3 regions of the Enterobacter vonholyi genome follow, and region 2 is predicted to be linked to each of the others. Evidence: predicted binding sites of a transcription regulator. Region 2 holds the regulator's gene; each other region holds the start of a gene.
What was found. Region 2 encodes sigma-54, which starts transcription at its own class of promoters, with help from an activator protein. Its sites were predicted from a motif close to GTTGGCACANNTTTCGCTNT; they were not measured.

Region 1 (6,793 bases), 1.2 Mb from region 2:
GCCAGCGCCGGCTACTCGCGGCGGCGGTTTTATGGCTGGCGCGCTCCAGACAGCCGCTGGCGTGGCCGGTGGCATCGCGCTGGCCGAGATGCTTACCAGCATGTTCCATCAGTCGCGGCCGGAAGAGATAGTGAACATCATCGAAGAACCGATAATACCCGTCGGTGGTGAACCGTTTGTCGGTAATCAATACGGCGACTTCAATAACGTCTCTGACACCCGTTTCCTCAACCAGAACGATCCGCTCGGCAATAATAACGACGCCTGGCAGAACGACGATGTAGATGACGACTACAGCAATGACGACGACAGTTTTATTTAACGACGTTATCGTGTGACTACCGAAATGAAGTGAACCCCGAAAGTTGGATATCCTACGATTAGGGGTTTTGCGTTTCCGGGTCAAAAGAATCCTTCGACGCTACCCCTGAAGGCTCATAAATTAGATTCGTTTTACTACTTTCCTTACTAGCAAACCTGTAAGAATTGCCGGAAGCAATCTAAATAAAGAGGCGATATCGACTAAGGTATCCTCCAGTTCTTCTATTCCTTATGTGCCGAAATGGTCCATCACTGTATAAGCGCATTCGGCAGGTATCAAATCACACCCCGCCCAAATACGCCTTCCTCACCTCCTGATTCCCCAGCAGCTCCTCGCCGCTGCCGGTCAACCTGATCTGTCCGTTTACCATCACATACCCGCGGTCAGAGAGCTTCAACGCGTGATGCGCATTCTGCTCCACCAGAAAGATAGTCATGCCGTTACGGGCCAGCTCGCGCAGAGTCTGGAAGATCTGTTTCACCACAATCGGCGCCAGACCGAGGCTCGGTTCATCCAGCAGCAGCAGCTTCGGACGGCTCATCAGCGCCCGGGCGATCGCCAGCATCTGCTGTTCGCCACCGGACATGGTCATCGCGCGCTGCTTGCGCCGCTCTTTCAGGCGAGGGAAAAGGTCAAACATGGTTTGCATATCTTCAGCCGCAAACTGGCTGCCGATGGGGATGGTCCCCATCAGCAGATTCTCTTCAACGGTCATATCCGGAAAAATTCGTCTGCCTTCCGGCGCCTGCGCAATGCCGCCGGACGCGACGTAGTGGGTGGATTTATGGCTGATATCTTCACCGCCGAAAAGGATCTGCCCGCTGCGAATACGCGGCTGGCCAAAGATGGACATCAGCAATGTCGATTTTCCCGCGCCGTTTGCGCCAATCAGCGCCACGGTTTCCCCCTTATTCACCTCGAGGGAGACCTGCTTCAGTGCCTGAATGACGCCGTAAAAGACATCCACTTCGCGAAAAGCCAGCAGCGGTTCGCTCATAGGGAGACCTCGCTTTCATCCGTGCCCAGGTAGGCGGCAATGACCTTTTCATCATGCTGGATCTGCTCGGGTTTCCCCCTGGCAATCACATCGCCGTGGTCGAGCACGATAATGTCGTCCGAAATTTCCATCACCATCCCCATATCATGCTCAATCAGTAATACCGTTATGTCATGATGATCCCGCAGAAAACGAATAATGCTGCTGAGCTTATGCGTTTCAACCGGGTTCAGTCCGGCTGCGGGTTCATCCAGACAGATCATTTCCGGCCCGGTGCACATTGCTCGCGCGATTTCCAGTCGCCGCTGCTGGCCGTAGGACATCTCTCCCGCCAGGCGATTGGCGCACTCCACCAGATCTACCACTTCCAGCCAGTAGAAGGCTCTGTCCAGGGCGTCGCTTTCTGCCTGCCGGTAGGACGGCGTATTCAGGATCCCGGCAAGCAGATTGCGGTTAACGCGCATATGCTGCGCCACCAGCAGGTTTTCCACGACCGACATCTCGCGAAAAAGACGGATATTTTGAAACGTGCGCGCCAGCCCGGCACGGTTGACCAGGTGGGTTCCGCCGAACATTTTGTAGAAAAGACGCTGCCCGAGCTGCGCGGGGTTAATCCAGTCGCCGGGCTGGAATTTTTGCCCGAGTACCTGAATGACGTTGGTCGTTTTATGGCGGGTATTAAACAAAATGTTGCCGCCGGAGGCTCTGTAGAAGCCCGTCAGGCAGTTAAACACGGTGGTTTTTCCCGCCCCGTTTGGCCCAATCAGGGCGGTAATGGAGCCACGCTGCACGTCCAGGTTGACGTCGTTTAGCGCTTTAATCCCGCCGAAGTGCATCATCAGATGTTCAACGCGTAGTATCGTTCCGTTCATGGTGCGACGCCCTTACGCACGGCAAACCCGCTGCGGTTGATGCGGATCAAACCGCGTGGACGCCAGATCATCATCACCACCATCAGCATGCCAAACAGCAGGACGCGGTACTCGGCAAAACTGCGCAGCAGTTCCGGCGTTACCGTGAGCACAAAGGCGGCCAGCACCACGCCAAGCGTAGAGCCCATACCGCCCAGCACCACAATGGCGAGGATCAGTGCCGATTCAAAGAAGGTAAACGAGGTAGGATTCACGAACCCCTGATAGGTGGCGAAGAACACCCCGGCAATGCCCGCGGTCGACGCGCCCAGCGTAAAGGCGGAAAGCTTAACCAGAACATGATTCAGCCCCATTGAGCGGCAGGCAATTTCGTCTTCACGCAGCGCTTCCCACGCCCGACCAATCGGCATTCGCGTCAGGCGGTGCTTAATGTAGAGCACCAGCATCACCACCAGGAACAGCACCGCGTAGATAAAAATAAACTTCATGTTCGGGTTGTAGGTCAGGTGGAAAAATTCGTGGAAGGGCACGCCGCCTTCTTTCGCGCGTCGTCCAAATTCCAGGCCGAAAAAAGTGGGGGGAGGGGCCGACACGCCGTTGGGTCCGCCGGTGAAGGTCAGCCAGTTGTTCAGTATCAGGCGAATAATCTCCCCGAACCCGAGGGTGACGATGGCCAGATAGTCACCGTGCATGCGCAGTACCGGGAAACCGAGCAGGGCGCCTGCGGCGGCGGCCATGATCGCCGCCAGCGGCAGCATGCTCCAGAAGCCTAAGCCGAGATACTGGTACCCCAGCGCCAGACCGTACGCCCCAATCGCGTAGAACGCGACATATCCCAGATCCAGCAGACCGGCCAGACCCACGACGATGTTCAGCCCCAGACCGAGAAGCACGTAGATCAGCCCGAGAATGGCGACGGTCAGCACATATTTAGTGGCAACAAACGGAAAGCAAATCGCAAGAGCAATCACCAGAGGAATAATCCAGCGCATGCGGCTTTTGTATTCCGGTGGACGGACATATACGCCTGCGCTATCGGCTTCGAAGCGTGCCTGGAAACGGGCGCCCGCGGCGGTACCTAAAAAGGCGCTCAACAGAAAACGTCCGAGCATTACGGTGCCAACCATCCAGGCCAGGCGCTGCCCGGCGAAGGTAAAGCTGTACCCGTCCAGCACCACGCCCGCGATGGGACCGAAGATAATCAGCGCAACCAGCCCGGAAAAGATCGCGTCCAGCATGCAGCGTTTAAGTGAAAAGCCGTGTGATGTCATCATTCTCTCCTTCACACCTTGGCCACAACCGGGCGCCCGAGCAGTCCCTGGGGACGGAAAATAAGGATCATGACCAGCAGGCCGAACGAGAAGACGTCTTTATAGTCCGAGTTCACCATGCCCGAGAACTGGGCTTCCGCCACGCCCAGGATAAGGCCACCGAGCATGGCGCCAGGGAGGGAGCCGATGCCGCCGAGTACCGCCGCCGTAAAGGCTTTAATGCCGATCACGAACCCGACGTAGAAATCAAAGGTGCCGTAGTTCATGGTGATCAGTACCCCCGCCAGGCCCGCCATCGCCGCGCCGATAACAAAGACAAGCGAAATAATCCGGTCGGTGTTAATCCCCAGAATGGAGGCCATCTTACGATCCTGCTGGACCGCGCGGCACATTCGCCCCAGCCGGGTACGATTGATTATCCAGGTGAGCACCAGCATGCCGGCAAACGAGGCCAACAGAATAAACACTTTGGTGTAGGTTATCTGCACGAACCCGTCGCCCAGATGCAGGCGAATCACGCCGTCCAGCATGGTCGGCACCCCTTGCTGGCGCGGGCCCTGGCTCAGCTGCGCGTAGTTTTGCAGGATAAGCGACATCCCGATGGCGGAGATCAGCGGCGCCAGGCGCGTGGAGTTACGCAGCGGCTTGTAGGCGATACGCTCGATGGTCCAGCCGTACACCCCGGTGACCACAATCGTGAACACCAGCGTCCCGAGGATCAGCAGCGGGAAGGACTGCAGTCCGAAGAACGAGAGCAGCGCCAGGCCAATGGCGCAGAGATAGGCGGAAATCATATACACTTCGCCGTGGGCGAAATTAATCATGCCGATAATGCCGTACACCATGGTATAGCCGATGGCGATCAGGCCGTAGACGGAACCCAGCGTTAAGCCATTGATTAACTGTTGCAGGAAGAATGTACTCATCTTAGCGCGCTCGTTTTATAGGCCGCGCGAGACGCGCAGCCTGATGTTTATTACGCGCCGACGGGTAGGCCCGCCGACGTTGAGCGTGACTCCGTCCCGTTACTGCACTTCCTTATATTTTCCTTTGTCGTCCCACTGGTAAACAACGTAGTCAGACACTTTCAGATCGCCTTTGCTGTCCCAGGCTTTTTTGCCCATCACCGTGTCGACGGAATTGGCCTTCAGCCACTCGCTGGCTTTGGCAGAGTCCTTGCCGCCGGTGGCCTTGAAGGCCGCGGCAATGGCCTGTACGGAGGCATAGGAGTAAAGGGTGTAACCTTCCGGCTCGAATTTACCGGCGCGGAATTTCTCGATTACCGCTTTACCGTCCGGGATCAGGCGCGGGTCTTTACCGAAGGTCATGTAAATGCCGTTGGTGTACTGCGGGCCGCCCGCCGCGGTCACCATCTCCTCGTTGACGATACAGTCACCGGAGAAGAATTTGGCCTGCACGCCCTGTTCACGCATCTGGCGAACCAGCGGACCGGCTTCCGGGTGACAGCCACCGAAGAATACGACGTCCGGTTTTTGCGCGCCGATCTTGGTGACCAGCGCGTTAAAGTCTTTTTCACCGCGGGATAACCCTTCGTACATCACATCCTGAACCCCGCGTTTCGCCAGCGCCGCTTTGGTGGCGTCAGCCAGACCCTGACCATAGGTGTCTTTGTCGTGAATAATCACCACGCGCTTGGCTTTCAGCTTGTCGATGATGAAGTCGCTGGCAACCTGGCCCTGCTGGTCGTCGCGGCCGCACATGCGGAACATGTCGCTCATACCGCGTTCGGTAATCAGCGGGTTAGTGGAGCCGGGGGTAATCGCAATAATACCTGCGTCGCTATACACCTCGGAGGCGGGCATGGTGGAAGAGGAGCAGAAATGGCCGACCACGGCGTTGACTTTATCCTGGTCAACTAAACGGTTAGCGACGGCCACGGCCTGCTTGGGCTCGCAGGCATCATCCCCCTGAACCAGTTTGATCTTCTCGCCATTAATGCCGCCTGCGGCATTAATGTCTTCAGCGGCCTGCGTTGCGCCGTGCCAGTACTGATCGCCATAGGTGGCATTCGGACCCGTGAACGGCCCGGCCACGCCAATCACAATATCTGCCCGGGCGGAAAACGCCGTCACCAGGCAACCGGCCAACACAAGAGAAAGAGGAGTTCTGATAAATTTCAGCGACATTATTATGTTCCTTAGCAAAGAGGTTTTTGCACCACGGCGTAAACCCGAACGCCCGACGGCGCAGCCAATCCGAAACACGAGCAAGAACAAAATGCACTAAACGAACAAGATACAGACGGCATCCTGCATATTACGGCGAGATTTCCCTGCGCAGAGACGCGCGAAGAACGTTAAGCAAAAACGTTGCCAGAATGGTTAACCCATTGACGGGCATGTGACATGTTTGAGTATAGAGCGCCGCGTTATGCCGCCTTAGGGGAGGAGAAGAAATTACAGCGGAGATCACATATCGTTAACAATAAAGCCCATAAGTTGTGCAAAGGTCACGGTTTGCACGTTTTTGCAGCAATAAAGACCTAAACTTCAGCCCGGAGAGGGGTGAGATATGTGTTAGGATCGTTTCCTTTTTTGCAGGAGTATCAGCGATGACTGAAGGCCCATTGAATGAAAGCGAAATGGCGTGGCTTGAAGAGACGTTAATGTCTTACGGTCATGATGACGCGTCCGTGATTGACGTGTCCGAACTGGACGGCATGCTTACCGCAGTGCTTTCCGGTCCTGTTGTCGTTGAGCCAGATGCCTGGCTGGTGGCGGTGTGGGGGGGCGAGAAGTACATTCCGCGCTGGAAAAACGATCGTGAGATGAACCGTTTTATCGATCTCTGCTTTAAGCACATGAACGATATTGCCGAGCGTCTGAGCGAATACCCGGATCAGTTCGAACCGATGTTTGGCTATAACGATGTGGACGGTGAGAGTTATACCGTGGTGGAAGAGTGGTGCTATGGCTACATGCGCGGTGTGGCTCTGACGGACTGGTCAGCCTTGCCGGAAGCCCTGAAGGCCGATCTTGATGTGATTGCGCTGCACGGGACGGAAGAGAACAGCGACAAGCTGGATGAACTGTCCGAAGAGGAATATATCGCCAGCATCGAGAGCATCCAGCCTGCGGCGCTGCGCCTGTATAATTACTGGGTAAACAACCCGCAGCAGCCGGAAGCGAAGAAGCCGATTGTGAACGGCACGAAGGTCGGGCGTAACGATCCGTGTCCTTGCGGCAGCGGGAAGAAGTTTAAGAGCTGCTGTTTGCACTGAAACATTTTTGTGGCTTTGGTTCGTTCACCTTAAGACCAGTAGAAGGTAATACGTTCTTAACCTGTGAACGATATAAGGGGCCGTCGAGGC
Region 2 (6,793 bases):
GCCGCGATATCACCGAGCGTAAGCGCTATCAGGATGCCCTGGAGCGCGCCAGTCGCGACAAGACCACCTTTATCTCCACCATCAGCCACGAGCTGCGCACGCCGCTTAACGGCATTGTCGGGCTGAGCCGTATTCTGCTGGATACCGACCTGACCGCAGAGCAGGAAAAATACCTCAAGACTATTCATGTCTCAGCGGTCACGCTGGGTAATATCTTCAACGATATTATTGATATGGATAAGATGGAGCGCCGTAAAGTTCAGCTTGATAATCAGCCTGTTGATTTCACCAGCTTCCTTGCCGATCTCGAAAACCTGTCTGGCCTGCAGGCGCAGCAGAAGGGACTGAGTTTTGTCATGGAGCCAACCCTGCCGCTGCCGCATAAAGTGGTGACTGACGGCACGCGTCTGCGCCAGATCCTGTGGAACCTTATCAGCAACGCGGTGAAATTTACCCAGAAGGGGCAGGTGGCGGTGCGCATACGCTATGACGAAGGAGATATGCTGCACTTCGAGGTGGAGGATTCCGGGATTGGTATTCCGCAGGAGGAGCAGGACAAAATCTTTGCCATGTACTACCAGGTGAAGGACAGCAACGGCGGAAAACCGGCGACCGGAACAGGTATTGGCCTGGCGGTCTCTAAACGTCTGGCGAAGAGCATGGGCGGCGATATCACCGTTGCCAGCCAGCCGGGCAAAGGGTCAACCTTCACGCTGACGGTCCATGCGCCGGCGGTGGCGGAAGAGGTAGAAGATACCTTCGAAAATGACGATATGCCGCTGCCTGCCCTGCACGTTCTGCTGGTGGAGGATATTGAGCTGAACGTGATTGTGGCTCGCTCGGTGCTGGAAAAACTGGGCAACAGCGTGGATGTCGCGATGACCGGTAAGGCCGCACTGGAGATGTTTAAACCGGGCGAATACGACCTTGTGCTGCTTGATATCCAGCTGCCGGATATGACCGGGCTGGATATCTCGCGTGAGCTGACGCGTCAGTACGCGGCCGACGAACTGCCGCCGCTGGTGGCGCTGACGGCGAACGTGCTAAAAGATAAAAAAGAGTATCTCGATGCCGGTATGGACGATGTACTCAGCAAGCCGCTGGCGGTGCCTGCTCTGACCGCCATGATTAAGAAGTTCTGGGATACTCGTGATGAAGAGGAGAGCACCATGACGTCTGTTGATAGCGCAAAAGCCCAAACGATACTCGATACCGCGATGCTGGAGCAGTATATCGATCTGGTAGGCCCGAAACTTATTACCGATGGTCTGGCGGTCTTCGAAAAAATGATGCCGGGCTATCTGAGCGTTCTTGAATCAAACCTGACGGCCCGGGACCAGAAAGGCATCGTCGAAGAAGGACATAAAATCAAAGGTGCCGCCGGCTCGGTCGGTTTGCGCCATCTTCAGCAACTGGGTCAACAGATTCAGTCGCCTGATTTACCTGCATGGGAAGATAACGTGGGTGATTGGGTTGAAGAGATGAAACAAGAGTGGCAAAACGATGTTGCGGTGCTTAAAGCCTGGGTCGACGCCAGAAAAAAATGACCCCGGCTTAACCGGGGTGCGCGAATACTGCGCCAACACCAGGGAAATCGTGGCTGCGCCTGTTTTTTTAAAGTTATTTTCGAAAGGGCGCTGCCTGAAAAATTTAGGCCGCACGCAGATAAGATAGCAAATCTTAAATGATTTGTTACATGAATCAGTGAAATGTGTGAAGCATAGCGTTTTAATCAAAATTATTAATGTGCTTCAGCAAGTTGCAGAAAAGGATTGTCATGATGAAAAAGATTGGTGTCGTGCTGAGCGGATGCGGTGTTTACGATGGTTCTGAGATACATGAAGCCGTAATCACGCTGCTGGCCCTGGCTAAGCAGGGAGCGGAGGTTATTTGTTTTGCGCCAGACAAAAATCAGTCGGATGTGATTAACCATCTGACCGGTGAACCAATGGCGGAAACCCGTAACGTGCTGATTGAAGCCGCACGTATTGCGCGAGGTGATATCCATCCTCTTATTCAGGCAGACGCCGCAGAGCTTGATGCGCTCATTGTGCCGGGAGGATTTGGCGCGGCCAAAAATCTCAGTACCTTTGCTGCACAGGGGGCGGAGTGTCAGATCGATCCTCATCTCAAAGCGCTGTCGCAGGCCATGCATGCGGCAGGGAAACCGCTGGGCTTTATCTGCATCGCGCCGGCAATGCTGCCCAGGATTTTTGATTTCCCGCTGCGCCTGACTATCGGGACGGATATTGATACCGCGGAAATCGTCGAGGAAATGGGGGGAGAGCACGTTCCTTGCCCGGTGGATGACATTGTGGTTGATGAAGATAACAAAATAGTCACCACGCCTGCGTATATGCTGGCGCAGAATATTGCAGAAGCGGCTATGGGGATCGAAAAGCTGGTCGCCCGAGTGCTGGTGCTGGCTGAATGAGTCGTCAATCTGGTGCTGGCGCGTGGGTAAAACGTATCCTGTTGCGCATCGTTCTGGTGCTGGCGGTGTTTTGGGGCGGTGGACTCGCCCTGTTCAGCATTATGCCGGTCCCGTTCTCTGCCGTGATGGTTGAGCGTCAGCTCGGCGCGTGGCTCAGCGGTGATTTCGGCTATGTTGCCCATTCTGACTGGGTGAGCATGGACGAGATCTCACCGCTCATGGGGCTCGCGGTCATCGCGGCGGAGGATCAAAAATTCCCGGAGCACTGGGGATTCGACGTTGCGGCCATTGAGAAAGCGCTAGCCCATAATGAACGCCATGAAAACCGCGTGCGCGGTGCGTCAACCTTGTCGCAGCAGACGGCCAAAAATCTGTTTCTGTGGGACGGCCGCAGCTGGGTGCGAAAGGGGCTGGAAGCGGGGTTGACCCTGGGGATGGAAACGGTCTGGAGCAAAAAACGCATTCTGACCGTGTATCTCAACGTTGCCGAGTTTGGTGACGGGGTATTTGGTGTTGAAGCTGCATCTCAACGCTATTTTAATAAACCCGCCAGCAAGCTGAGCATGTCTGAAGCGGCGCTGCTCGCGGCTGTTCTGCCTAATCCCATTCGTTTTAAAGCCAGTGCCCCGTCAGGGTACGTGCGTAGCCGTCAGGCGTGGATCATGCGCCAGATGCGTCAGTTGGGAGGGGACGGGTTTATGGAGAGCAATAAATTAATGTAGGGCGGGTAAGCGCAGCGCTACCCGCCTGAATAGCAGATCTTAATCTTCGTCAAACCCTGCATTAAACAGCGCGATCACAGCCGCCAACGCTTCCTCTTCCTGAGGTCCGGTGGCTTCGACTTCAATCTGGCGCCCTTTGGCGGAATCCAGCATCAGCAGGGCGATCACGCTGTTCGCTTCCGCTTCGGTACCTTCGTCATTCCGCAGCAGAACTTCTGCATCGAAACCCTGCATCAGCTCAAACAGCTTCATCGCCGGGCGGGCGTGCATGCCCAGCTTATTGGTGATCTCAACGGTCTGTTTTACGGTCATGTTTTACGTTTTTCCAGCGTGCGATGACGGGACTGAACGTTCTTACCGCGCGAGCGGAAATAGTCGGCCAGCTGTTCGGCGATATAAACCGAACGATGTTTACCACCGGTACAGCCAATCGCTACCGTCAGGTAGCTACGATTGTTTGTCTCCAGCATAGGTAACCATAGCTCAAGGTAGCTTCGCGTCTGGTAGATAAAATTGTGTACTTCTGTGTGCCTGTCGAGGAAGGCCGCGACGGGTTTGTCCAGGCCTGTCATGGGACGCAGCTTCGGATCCCAGTGCGGGTTCGGCAGGAAGCGCACGTCGAAAACATAATCCGCATCAATCGGGATACCGTGCTTGAAGCCAAAGGATTCGAACACCATCGTCAGTTCACGCTCGCGTTTACCCAATAACCGGGTACGCAGCATTTCTGCCAGCTCGTGAACGGACATCTCAGAGGTGTCGACAATCAGGTCGGCACGAGAACGCAGTGGCTCCAGCAGATCGCTCTCTTCATCGATAGCACTCTCCAGAGAGAGGTTCTTACTGGAAAGCGGGTGCAAGCGACGGGTATCGCTGTAGCGACGGATTAGCGTATTGCGGTCTGCATCAAGGAACAGCAGCTGAGGCGAGAACGTGTCAGGCAGGTTGCTCATTGCCTGTTCGAAGATCTCTGGCGATTCAGGCATGTTACGGACGTCGATACTGACGGCTGCAGAGGTTTGTCTCTCCGCAAGCGTGCGCGCCAGATCGGGCAACAACACGACCGGCAGGTTATCAACGCAGTAAAAACCCATGTCTTCCAGCGCCCGCAGAGCAACGGATTTCCCCGACCCTGAACGGCCACTGACAATCATCAGCACCATGTTCCGTTTCTCCTCAGGACAACAGATGTGAAGGCCATCTCCTGGTTATGCATCATCCTGATTGCCTTCTGCTTCAGTGATAATTTGGTAGAGCTCTTCATCACTTTGGGCCGAGCGCAGTCGACGGCAAATAGTTTTATCGGCCAGACGTTTTGCGACCAGCGACAGCGTATGCAGGTGGGTTTTCGTCTGATCGGCAGGCACCAGCAGCGCGAAAAGGAGATCGACGGGCTGGTTATCAATGGCATCAAAGGCGATGGGTGTTTCAAGCTGCACAAACACACCAACGGCACGCAGGGTATCCTCTTCCAGTTTGCCGTGCGGGATCGCGATGCCGTTGCCGATACCGGTACTGCCCATTTTTTCACGGGTCAGAATCGCTTCGAACACCACCTGCGGCGGCAGGCCCAGCTGTTTAGCAGCCAGTTCACTGATGATCTCCAGCGCACGTTTTTTGCTCTGGCAGTGAACCGCACTGCGGGTACATTCCTGGTTAAGGACATTGCTCAGTTGAAGAGCGGAATCGTTGTTCATCATAATTTCACCTAAGCGCTAACTGTACAAATGGCCTGTTGTGTTTCACAACAGGCCGTCCTGCACCCGTTAACTGCCCGGACAATTAGTGTTGTTTCAGTTTATCTTTATGTTTATTGAGCTGTCGCGCAAGCTTATCAATCAAGCCGTCGATAGCAGCGTACATGTCTTGCCCTTCCGCACTGGCATGCAGTTCACCCCCGTTAACATGCAGGGTGGCATCCGAGATATGAGTCACTTTCTCCACTTTCAACACAATATAGACCTGATTGATCCTTTCGAAATACTGCTCGAGTTTTGCAAACTTCGCGTTCACGAATTCGCGTAAAGCCTCAGTAATTTCGACGTTTTGTCCAGTGATGTTGAGCTGCATAGTGTCTTCCTTATCGGTTGTGTCAGACCAGCTGTTTACGCTGGTTGGACGGCGGAATGGATAAAGACTCTCGATACTTCGCAACAGTACGACGTGCCACCATAATACCCTGATCGGACAGCATGGTGGTTAACTTACTGTCGCTTAGCGGCTTCGCGGGGTTCTCCGCGGCGATCAACTTCTTCACCAGGGCACGAATGGCCGTTGACGACGCTTCACCGCCGCCCTCGGTATTCACATGGCTGGAGAAGAAATACTTAAGCTCAAAAATACCGCGTGGACTGTGCAGATACTTCTGCGTGGTGACACGGGAAATGGTTGATTCATGCATCTCGACGGCCTGGGCGATATCCGCCAGCACCATCGGTTTCATATACTCTTCGCCCTGCTCAAAGAAAGCCTGCTGCTGTTCGACAATACAGCGGCTGACGCGTAGCAGCGTATCATTTCGGCTCTCAAGACTTTTGATCAGCCATCGCGCTTCCTGAAGATTGCTACGAATATATTGATTGTCGGAGTCGTTACGCACGCTGGTGCACATGGAGGCATACTGCTGGTTGATTTGCAGGCGAGGGATGCTGTCTGAATTCAGTTCAACGACCCAGCGGCCATTGTGTTTTCTGACCAGCACGTCCGGAATAACGTACTCAGGCTCGCTGGTCTGGATTGACTGTCCCGGGCGTGGATCGAGTGACTGGATCAGATTCACCGCTTCTTTCAGCACATCTTCTTTCAGGCGCGTGACGCGCATCAGGGTGCGGAAATCGTGGTTCGCCAGCAGATCCAGGTGATCGCTGATGATCACGCGCGCCTCGTCGAGCCATGGCGTCTCTTTGCTGAACTGAGAAAGCTGGATTAGCAGGCAGTCGCGCAGATCTTTTGCGGCTACGCCTACCGGATCGAAACGCTGGATGCGCTTCAGAACGGCTTCAACTTCCTCAAGCTCTATCTCTTCGTCGCCCATGCTTTCCAGAATATCGTCAAGCGTGACGGTCAAATAGCCGGTGTCGTCAACGGCATCGACAATTGAGGTGGCAATCGCGCGGTCGGTATCGGAGAAGGGAGTGAGTTCCACCTGCCACATCAGGTAATCCTGCAGCGACTGAGTGGTTTCTCCCTGATAGACCGGTAGCTCATCATCCTGGTAGTCCGCACGCGTACCGGAAGGCGTTCCGGCGGTGTAGATTTCATCCCAGCTGGCATCCAGCGGAAGCTCGTCGGGCATCTCTTTTTGTTCGAGTGCGTCGGCGGTATCAAGCGCTTCAGTGTCCTGTGACTGCTGAGTATCTACCTCGTCATGAAGATCGGTTTGTTCCAGCAGGGGGTTGCTGTCCAGCGCCTGCTGGAGCTCCTGCTGAAGTTCTAACGTGGACAGTTGCAACAGGCGAATTGCCTGCTGTAGCTGCGGCGTCATCGCCAGTTGTTGGCTGAGCCTTAATTGCAAACCTTGCTTCATGTTCAGAGCATTTTTCTCCGGTTCGGCGTTACGTTACCTCTACCCTATCAGAGTCTGAAGTCTTCCCCAAGATAGACGCGCTTAACATGATCGTCTTCGAGGATCTGCTGC
Region 3 (6,793 bases), 1.6 Mb from region 2:
GCCGGGCTACGAGCATCAGAAAGTGATGCCCCCGGCTCCGTCACCCGACTCTTTAAAATCAGAGACGGATATTGCTCGCGCGCTGGCGCATCTGCTTCCGCCGCAGGTCAAAGAGAAGTTTCTCTGCGATAAGCCGCTGGAGATCCGCCCGGTTGAGTTCCACAACCCAATGAAAGGGCATACTGCCGAACCGAAACGCCAGGTTTGGATCCGTGCCAACGGGGCCGTGCCGGAAGATTTCCGCGTCCATCAGTATCTGCTGGGCTATGCGTCTGACTTCAACTTCCTGCCGGTGGCGCTGCAGCCGCACGGCGTTGGTTTCCTGGAAAAAGGGATGCAGGTCGCGACGATCGATCACTCCATGTGGTTCCACCGTCCGTTCAACATGAATGAGTGGCTGCTTTACAGCGTGGAGAGCACGTCAGCGTCGAGCGCACGCGGATTTGTGCGTGGAGAATTTTATACTCAGGACGGCGTGCTGGTCGCTTCGACGGTGCAGGAAGGGGTGATGCGTAATCGCGGGTGATTGTGTGCGGCCTGATGCCCTCCCCCTGACCCTCTCCCACCGGGAGAGGGAATACACATTAAAAACGGCAACCAGAGGTTGCCGTTTTGTTGTTTATCAGGCGTTATACGCATTCTCGCCGTGGCTGTTAACGTCCAGACCTTCGCGCTCCTGCTCTTCCGGTACGCGCAGACCCACCGTCATATCCGCCAGCTTATAGCCAATGAAGGCCACAACGGCAGACCAGACAACGGTGATAGCAATACTTTCCAGCTGCACCAGCACCTGATGAACCATGGTGACACCTTCCGCGTAACCCACGCCACCGAGCGATTTCGCCGCGAAGATACCGGTCATGATACAACCGACTATGCCGCACACGCCGTGCACGCCGAATACATCGCATGGGTCGTCGACGCGCAGCACACGTTTCAGTGCGGTGACGCCCCACAGACCCGCCAGACCCGACACCAGGCCGACCAGCAGCGCACCGCCGACACCGACATAACCACACGCAGGGGTGATACCAACCAGACCGGCAATCGCACCTGAACAGGCACCCAGCAGAGAAGGTTTCCCGCGTACCGCCCACTCGCCAAACACCCAAGAGAGGATTGCACCCGCCGTGGCAACAACGGTGTTCACGAACGCCAGCGCGGCGATTTCGTTGGCCGCACTTGCTGAGCCGGCGTTGAAGCCAAACCAGCCAAAGTAGAGGATCGCAGTACCGGTAAAGACCATCGGCAGGTTGTGCGGTTTGAACGCCTCTTTACCGAAGCCCACGCGTTTGCCAATCAGATAAGCGCCCACCAGACCCGCGACCGCGGCGTTAATGTGTACAACGGTACCGCCCGCGAAGTCCAGCGCACCGTGCGTTGCCAGCAGACCGCCACCCCAGACCATGTGCGCAATCGGCACATAGGAGAGCGTCATCCAGACCACCACGAAGATCAGAACGGCAGAGAAACGAATACGCTCCGCCAGCGCGCCCACAATAAGCCCGACGGTAATACAGGCGAAGGAGCCCTGGAACGCCACGTGAATATACTGATAGAAGCTGCCCATCAGCGCGGTCAGCTCAATATTTTTCAGCATCACCCAGTCGAAGTTACCAAAAAACGCGTTGCCCGTACCGAACGCCAGCGAGTAACCGTAAACCACCCACAGCACGCAGACCAGCGCAAACGTCACGGCAACCTGCGTCAGCATGGAGAGAACGTTTTTGCCACGGATCAGGCCGCCGTAGAACAGCGCAATGCCCGGAATGGACATGAAAAGCACCAGCGCGGTGCTGATCATCATAAAGGCGTTATCGGCTTTATCAGCCACCGCAGGGGCAGCAGCCAGCGCCAGGCCCGGCAGCAGCGCCAGCGAACCCAGACCCGTTTTAAGTGTTGCTATCTTCATTTTCTCGATCCCTATCACTGTGTGCCAGGCGTTATTTACAATGCCGCTTCGTCAGATTCGCCGGTACGGATGCGAATGACGCGCTGCAGTTCGGCAACGAAAATTTTGCCGTCGCCAATTTTGCCGGTATAGGCCGCTTTGCTAATGACATCAATGACTTCATCAAGCTGATCGTCAGCAATCGCGACATCAATTTTTACTTTTGGCAGAAAGTTAACGCTGTATTCCGCCCCGCGATAAAGCTCGGCATGACCCTTCTGACGACCAAAGCCTTTCACTTCGGTGACAGTCAGTCCCTGAATACCCATTGAAGACAACGCTTCACGCACGTCTTCGAGTTTGAATGGTTTGATTACAACCGTAACCAGCTTCATAGATCCCCTCCAGTCAGAATTCGGTAATGGCCGTAGCTTACGCTGAAGGTATTGCAAGGGATGTGCCAGAAATGAAAACGAGGAGGAACGGCGGCGCACAGAGCATTACACGGCCTTGATAATCGAACTGATGAAAAAAAACGCACCATGCCGGTGCGTGGTGCGTTTCAGTTTTGCACCAACAGGAATGACTGTTAGCGCGCCGCCTCTTTTTGGTGCATCAGGCGCTAAGCGACTCTTCATCGCGCACGCTGGCCGCCAGCTCTTCGCCCGCCAGCTGCAGCTGGTACATCTGCCAGTAGCGCCCTTTTGCTTCCAGCAGTTCACGGTGGGTACCACTCTCAACGGCCTGTCCGCGATGTAGCACCAGAATGGTATCGGCATCGACGATGGTGGAAAGACGGTGGGCAATCACCACCAGCGTCGTATGGTCGCGTACGGCGGAGAGTGCCTGCTGGATGGCCTGCTCGGTGCCGGAGTCAATACTGGCAGTGGCTTCATCCAGAATCAGGATCTGCGGCGTTTCAATCAGCACCCGCGCCAGCGCCAGGAGCTGCTTTTGCCCGACAGAGAGATTATTCCCCTGCTCGCCCAGTCTGGTATTTATCCCATCGCTAAACCCGCGCGCAAGCTCTGCCAGCTGCACTTTTTCCAGCACGTCCCAGACCTGTTCCTGGGTGTAGTCTCGTCCCAGAGTCACGTTGGCGTAGAAGGTATCGGCCAGCACGACCGGATCCTGTTGCACCATCGCGACGCCTTTACGCAACACGGTGTGGCTGAGAGACGCGAGCGGGCGCCCGTCGAGGCGGATTTCGCCGCGCGTGACCGGGTAATAGCCCATCAACAGGCTGGCAAGTGTGCTCTTACCGCTGCCGGTATGCCCCACCAGCGCCACGAAACCGCGCGACGGAACGTCAAGCGTGATGTCCTGAAGCACCAGCCGATCTTCGCGATAGGCAAACGATACGTTATCAAAGGCGATAGTCCCGCTTTGCAGAGGTTGCTCGTCATTGCCGTAGGCCTGACGCGGCCTGTCCATCAGCTCAAACACGCGCTCACCGGCGACCACCGCCTGCTGCAGCATCGATTGCTGGGTGGTGAGCTCGATCAACGGCTCGTTAAGGCGTCCCAGATAGCTAATAAAGGCGTATAGCACGCCCACCTCAATCGTACCGTTTGAGCTCAGCCCAAAGAGCATCAGCAGCCCGCAAAGCACCAGCGCCGAGAAAAGGCTCAGCAGCGGACGCAGCAGGAAACCGTCCAGCCGCAGCGTCTGCATACGCGCCATATAGTGCGAACGGCTGGCTTCCCCCATGCGTTCGCCAAAGCGGGCCTGCTGGCGGAACTGCTGGATGACGCTCATGCCGTTAATCACTTCGTTGAAGCCATCGTTGATGTCGGCCAGATAGGCGCGAACCCGGCGCACAATCGGCGTGCTGTAACGCTGGTAAATCACCATGACGATCAGCACCGCCGGGAAGATGGTGATCGCCACCAGCGCCATGCGCCAGTCAAGGCTGAACATCGCAACCAGCATCGCGCCAATCAGTGCCGCGCTGCGCAATACGGTCGCCACAACGGTGACGTACAGATCGCGGATCACCTCGGTATCGTTGGTCACGCGCGAGATCACCTGCCCGACCGGCTGGATATCAAACTCGCTGAGCGGCTGGCGAAGCGCCGCGTCCATCACATCCGTACGCAGTTGCTGAACAACGCCCACGGCAGCACGGTTAAACAGCAGCGACTGAGCATAGTGCAGCCCTGCCGCCGCCAGCTGAAGGCCAACGTAGGCCACGCCTAACCCCGCCACCAGCCCCAGGGGCAGATAGCTTTTGGCGACCATATTGTCGATGAAGTAGCTAATGAGCAAAGGACCGCTCACTTCAGCAATCGCCGCAATCCAGAGTAAAAGCACGGCAACGGAGAGCGGTTTACGCCACGGCGAGCCGTAGGCCAGCAGACGTTTGAGCGTCGGCCACATCGTTCCGAGCTTACGCATTGGCGGCCTCCTCATCTTCTTCCGGCGCATCGTCCAGCGCCGCCTCAAGCTGTTGATAGCGGTACATATCGCGATACCAGCCCGGCTGCTCGGCAAGCGTTTCATGCTGCCCGCGCTGGGCAATGTGCCCGTGCTGCAAGACCAGAATTTCGCTGGCTTCGGTTAGCGCAGACAAACGGTGGGCGCTGATAATGACCGTGCGTCCGTCGCCCCACTGGCGCAGGTTATGCAGAATTTGATGCTCGGTACGGCCGTCCACGGCGGAAAGTGCATCATCCAGAATCAGGATTTCAGCATTCAGCAGCAGCGCGCGGGCAATGGAGATACGCTGTTTTTGCCCGCCGGACAGCATGACGCCGCGTTCCCCGACTTCCGTCTCGTACCCCTGCGGCAGACGCAAAATATCATCATGAACGCTGGCCAGACGCGCCACGTGTTCAATCTCTTCCTGCGTCGCCCCAGGGCGGCCAAGGGCGATGTTGTTCGCCACGGTGTCCGAAAATAAAAACGGCGTCTGGCTGACGACCGCCAGGCGACCACGCCACTCGTCCAGCAGCAGATTCGTCAGGGGGATATCATGGAAACGAATATCGCCCTCGGTGACGTCAAAGTGGCGCTGGAGCAGAGAGAGCACGGTACTTTTACCGGATCCCGTCGGGCCGCAGATGCCCAGCATCTGGCCCGGCTGAAGCGTAAAGCTGACGTTCTCCAGCACCGGATGCTCCGTTTGTGGATAGACAAACTTGCGGACGTCGACATGCATGACGCCGCGTCCTTCCGGTACGACTTCGCTGCCGTCATTGACCACCGGCGCTTCGGCCAGCATGGCGCGAATACGGCTGTAGGCGGCGCTGCCGCGCTCCACGATGTTAAACATCCAGGCCAGCGCCAGCATCGGCCAGATCATGAGACCCAGATACATCGCAAAGCTTGTCAATTGCCCCAGGGTAAGCGCGCCCTGCACAACCATCCAGCTTCCGCCGCCAATGGCCAACATATTTGCCATGCCGATTGCGATATAAATCGTCGGGTCGAAACGGGCGTCGATACGCGCGACGCGCATGTTTTTCGCCCCCGTGTCTGCCGCATCGGCGGCAAACAGCGCAGACTGCCGGTCTTCCAGACCAAACGCTTTGATCATGCGGATGCTGGTCATGCTCTCCTGGGTGCGATCGTTCAGCGACGAAAACGCCGCCTGCGCCAGCTTAAAACGCTCGTGTAGCTGTTCACCATAGCGATTGATCGCCAGCGCCATGAGCGGCATCGGCAGCAGGGCCAGCAGGGTCAACTGCCAGCTGATCTGCGTGGACATCACGATCAGCACCGCACAGCCCATCACCAGCGAGTCCACCAGCGTCAGCACCCCTTCCCCGGCGGCAAAGACCACGCGATCGACGTCGTTCGTCGCGCGGGCGATGAGATCCCCGGTGCGATGGCGCAGATAAAATTCGGGATGCTGTCGGCTCAGCTGGCGGTAAAAATCTTCACGTAGCTCAACGGCCAGCTGATAGGACGCACCAAACAGCAGCACGCGCCAGACGTAGCGCAGCAGATAAACAATGACTGCCGTCAGCACCAGCGTGCCGACCCACATCAACACCCGTGCGGTGGTGTAATGCTGTTCGGTGACGCCATCCACGACGTAGCCCACCACTTTCGGCGGGATCAGCTGCAGGATGGCAATGATAATAAGCAGGGCGACTGCACCGAGGTAGCGTTGCCACTCCCGACGAAAGTACCAGCTTAATTGGGCAAATAATCGCACGCGGTTTGTTCCTGAAGGTATTTTACGAAGTTATTCAATAGGTAATGCTGTGGTGTATTTAATCTGTTCCATGGCGAAGCTTGAGGTGACGTCCGATAACCCCGGGACGCTGTTCACCAGCCGCTTGTAGAAGTCATCATAGCGCTTCATGTCGGCCACCTGGACGCGCATCAGATAATCGTACTCGCCGGCCATGCGCCAGAAACCGAGCACTTCGGGCATCTCAGACACCTGGGTGACGAAGCGGCAATACCACTCGCTGCTGTGATGCTGAGTTTTTATCAGCACAAATGCCGTCAACCCAAGCCCCAGCTTTTCGGGATCTAACAGCGCGACGCGTCCCAGAAGAATGCCGTCATCTTCCAGCTTCTTAAGACGCTTCCAGCACGGGGTGGTGGTCAGATTAACGGCATCTGCCAGCGCCTGCAAAGAGAGGGTACAGTCATTTTGCAGCAATGAAAGGAGCTTGCGGTCAATTTTATCTAGCATACCCACCTCTCAGAGAAAATTTTTCTCCCTTCATTCTATTTTAAAGGCCAGATAGCAACAATTTTTTCTGTGCTTTTCGCTATGCTAGGCACAAAATGACAAACGGATAACGACGATGAATAGCACCTGGGTTAAACATGCGATCAGCGAAATCAATGCCGACTATCAGCGCTCGGCGGATACGCACCTGATTCGCCTTTCCCTGCCGGGATTTGACGGCATTCAGCTCTATCTGAAAGATGAAAGCACCC

Region 1: the regulator sigma-54 is predicted to act here: its motif matches at 5,781-5,800, upstream of AB3N39_RS12895 (branched-chain amino acid ABC transporter substrate-binding protein).
Region 3: the regulator sigma-54 is predicted to act here: its motif matches at 2,337-2,356, upstream of glnK (P-II family nitrogen regulator).

What each region holds. Positions count from the first base shown of each region.
Region 1 covers NZ_CP162152.1:2,734,276-2,741,068, reverse strand. Annotated here, with positions in the region: gene AB3N39_RS12920 (DUF2076 domain-containing protein) at 1-322, shown strand, start outside; gene AB3N39_RS12915 (ABC transporter ATP-binding protein) at 603-1,319, opposite strand; gene AB3N39_RS12910 (ATP-binding cassette domain-containing protein) at 1,316-2,191, opposite strand; gene livM (high-affinity branched-chain amino acid ABC transporter permease LivM) at 2,188-3,462, opposite strand; gene AB3N39_RS12900 (branched-chain amino acid ABC transporter permease LivH) at 3,474-4,388, opposite strand; gene AB3N39_RS12895 (branched-chain amino acid ABC transporter substrate-binding protein) at 4,488-5,609, opposite strand; gene AB3N39_RS12890 (YecA family protein) at 6,035-6,703, shown strand.
Region 2 covers NZ_CP162152.1:3,940,294-3,947,086, reverse strand. Annotated here, with positions in the region: gene arcB (aerobic respiration two-component sensor histidine kinase ArcB) at 1-1,547, shown strand, start outside; gene elbB (isoprenoid biosynthesis glyoxalase ElbB) at 1,781-2,434, shown strand; gene mtgA (monofunctional biosynthetic peptidoglycan transglycosylase) at 2,431-3,156, shown strand; gene npr (PTS phosphocarrier protein NPr) at 3,196-3,468, opposite strand; gene rapZ (RNase adapter RapZ) at 3,465-4,319, opposite strand; gene ptsN (PTS IIA-like nitrogen regulatory protein PtsN) at 4,365-4,856, opposite strand; gene hpf (ribosome hibernation promoting factor) at 4,939-5,226, opposite strand; gene rpoN (RNA polymerase factor sigma-54) at 5,249-6,682, opposite strand; gene lptB (LPS export ABC transporter ATP-binding protein) at 6,730-6,793, opposite strand, start outside.
Region 3 covers NZ_CP162152.1:1,033,998-1,040,790, reverse strand. Annotated here, with positions in the region: gene tesB (acyl-CoA thioesterase II) at 1-526, shown strand, start outside; gene amtB (ammonium transporter AmtB) at 623-1,912, opposite strand; gene glnK (P-II family nitrogen regulator) at 1,948-2,286, opposite strand; gene AB3N39_RS04845 (SmdB family multidrug efflux ABC transporter permease/ATP-binding protein) at 2,507-4,288, opposite strand; gene AB3N39_RS04840 (SmdA family multidrug ABC transporter permease/ATP-binding protein) at 4,281-6,053, opposite strand; gene AB3N39_RS04835 (Lrp/AsnC family transcriptional regulator) at 6,084-6,542, opposite strand; gene AB3N39_RS04830 (PLP-dependent cysteine synthase family protein) at 6,658-6,793, shown strand, end outside.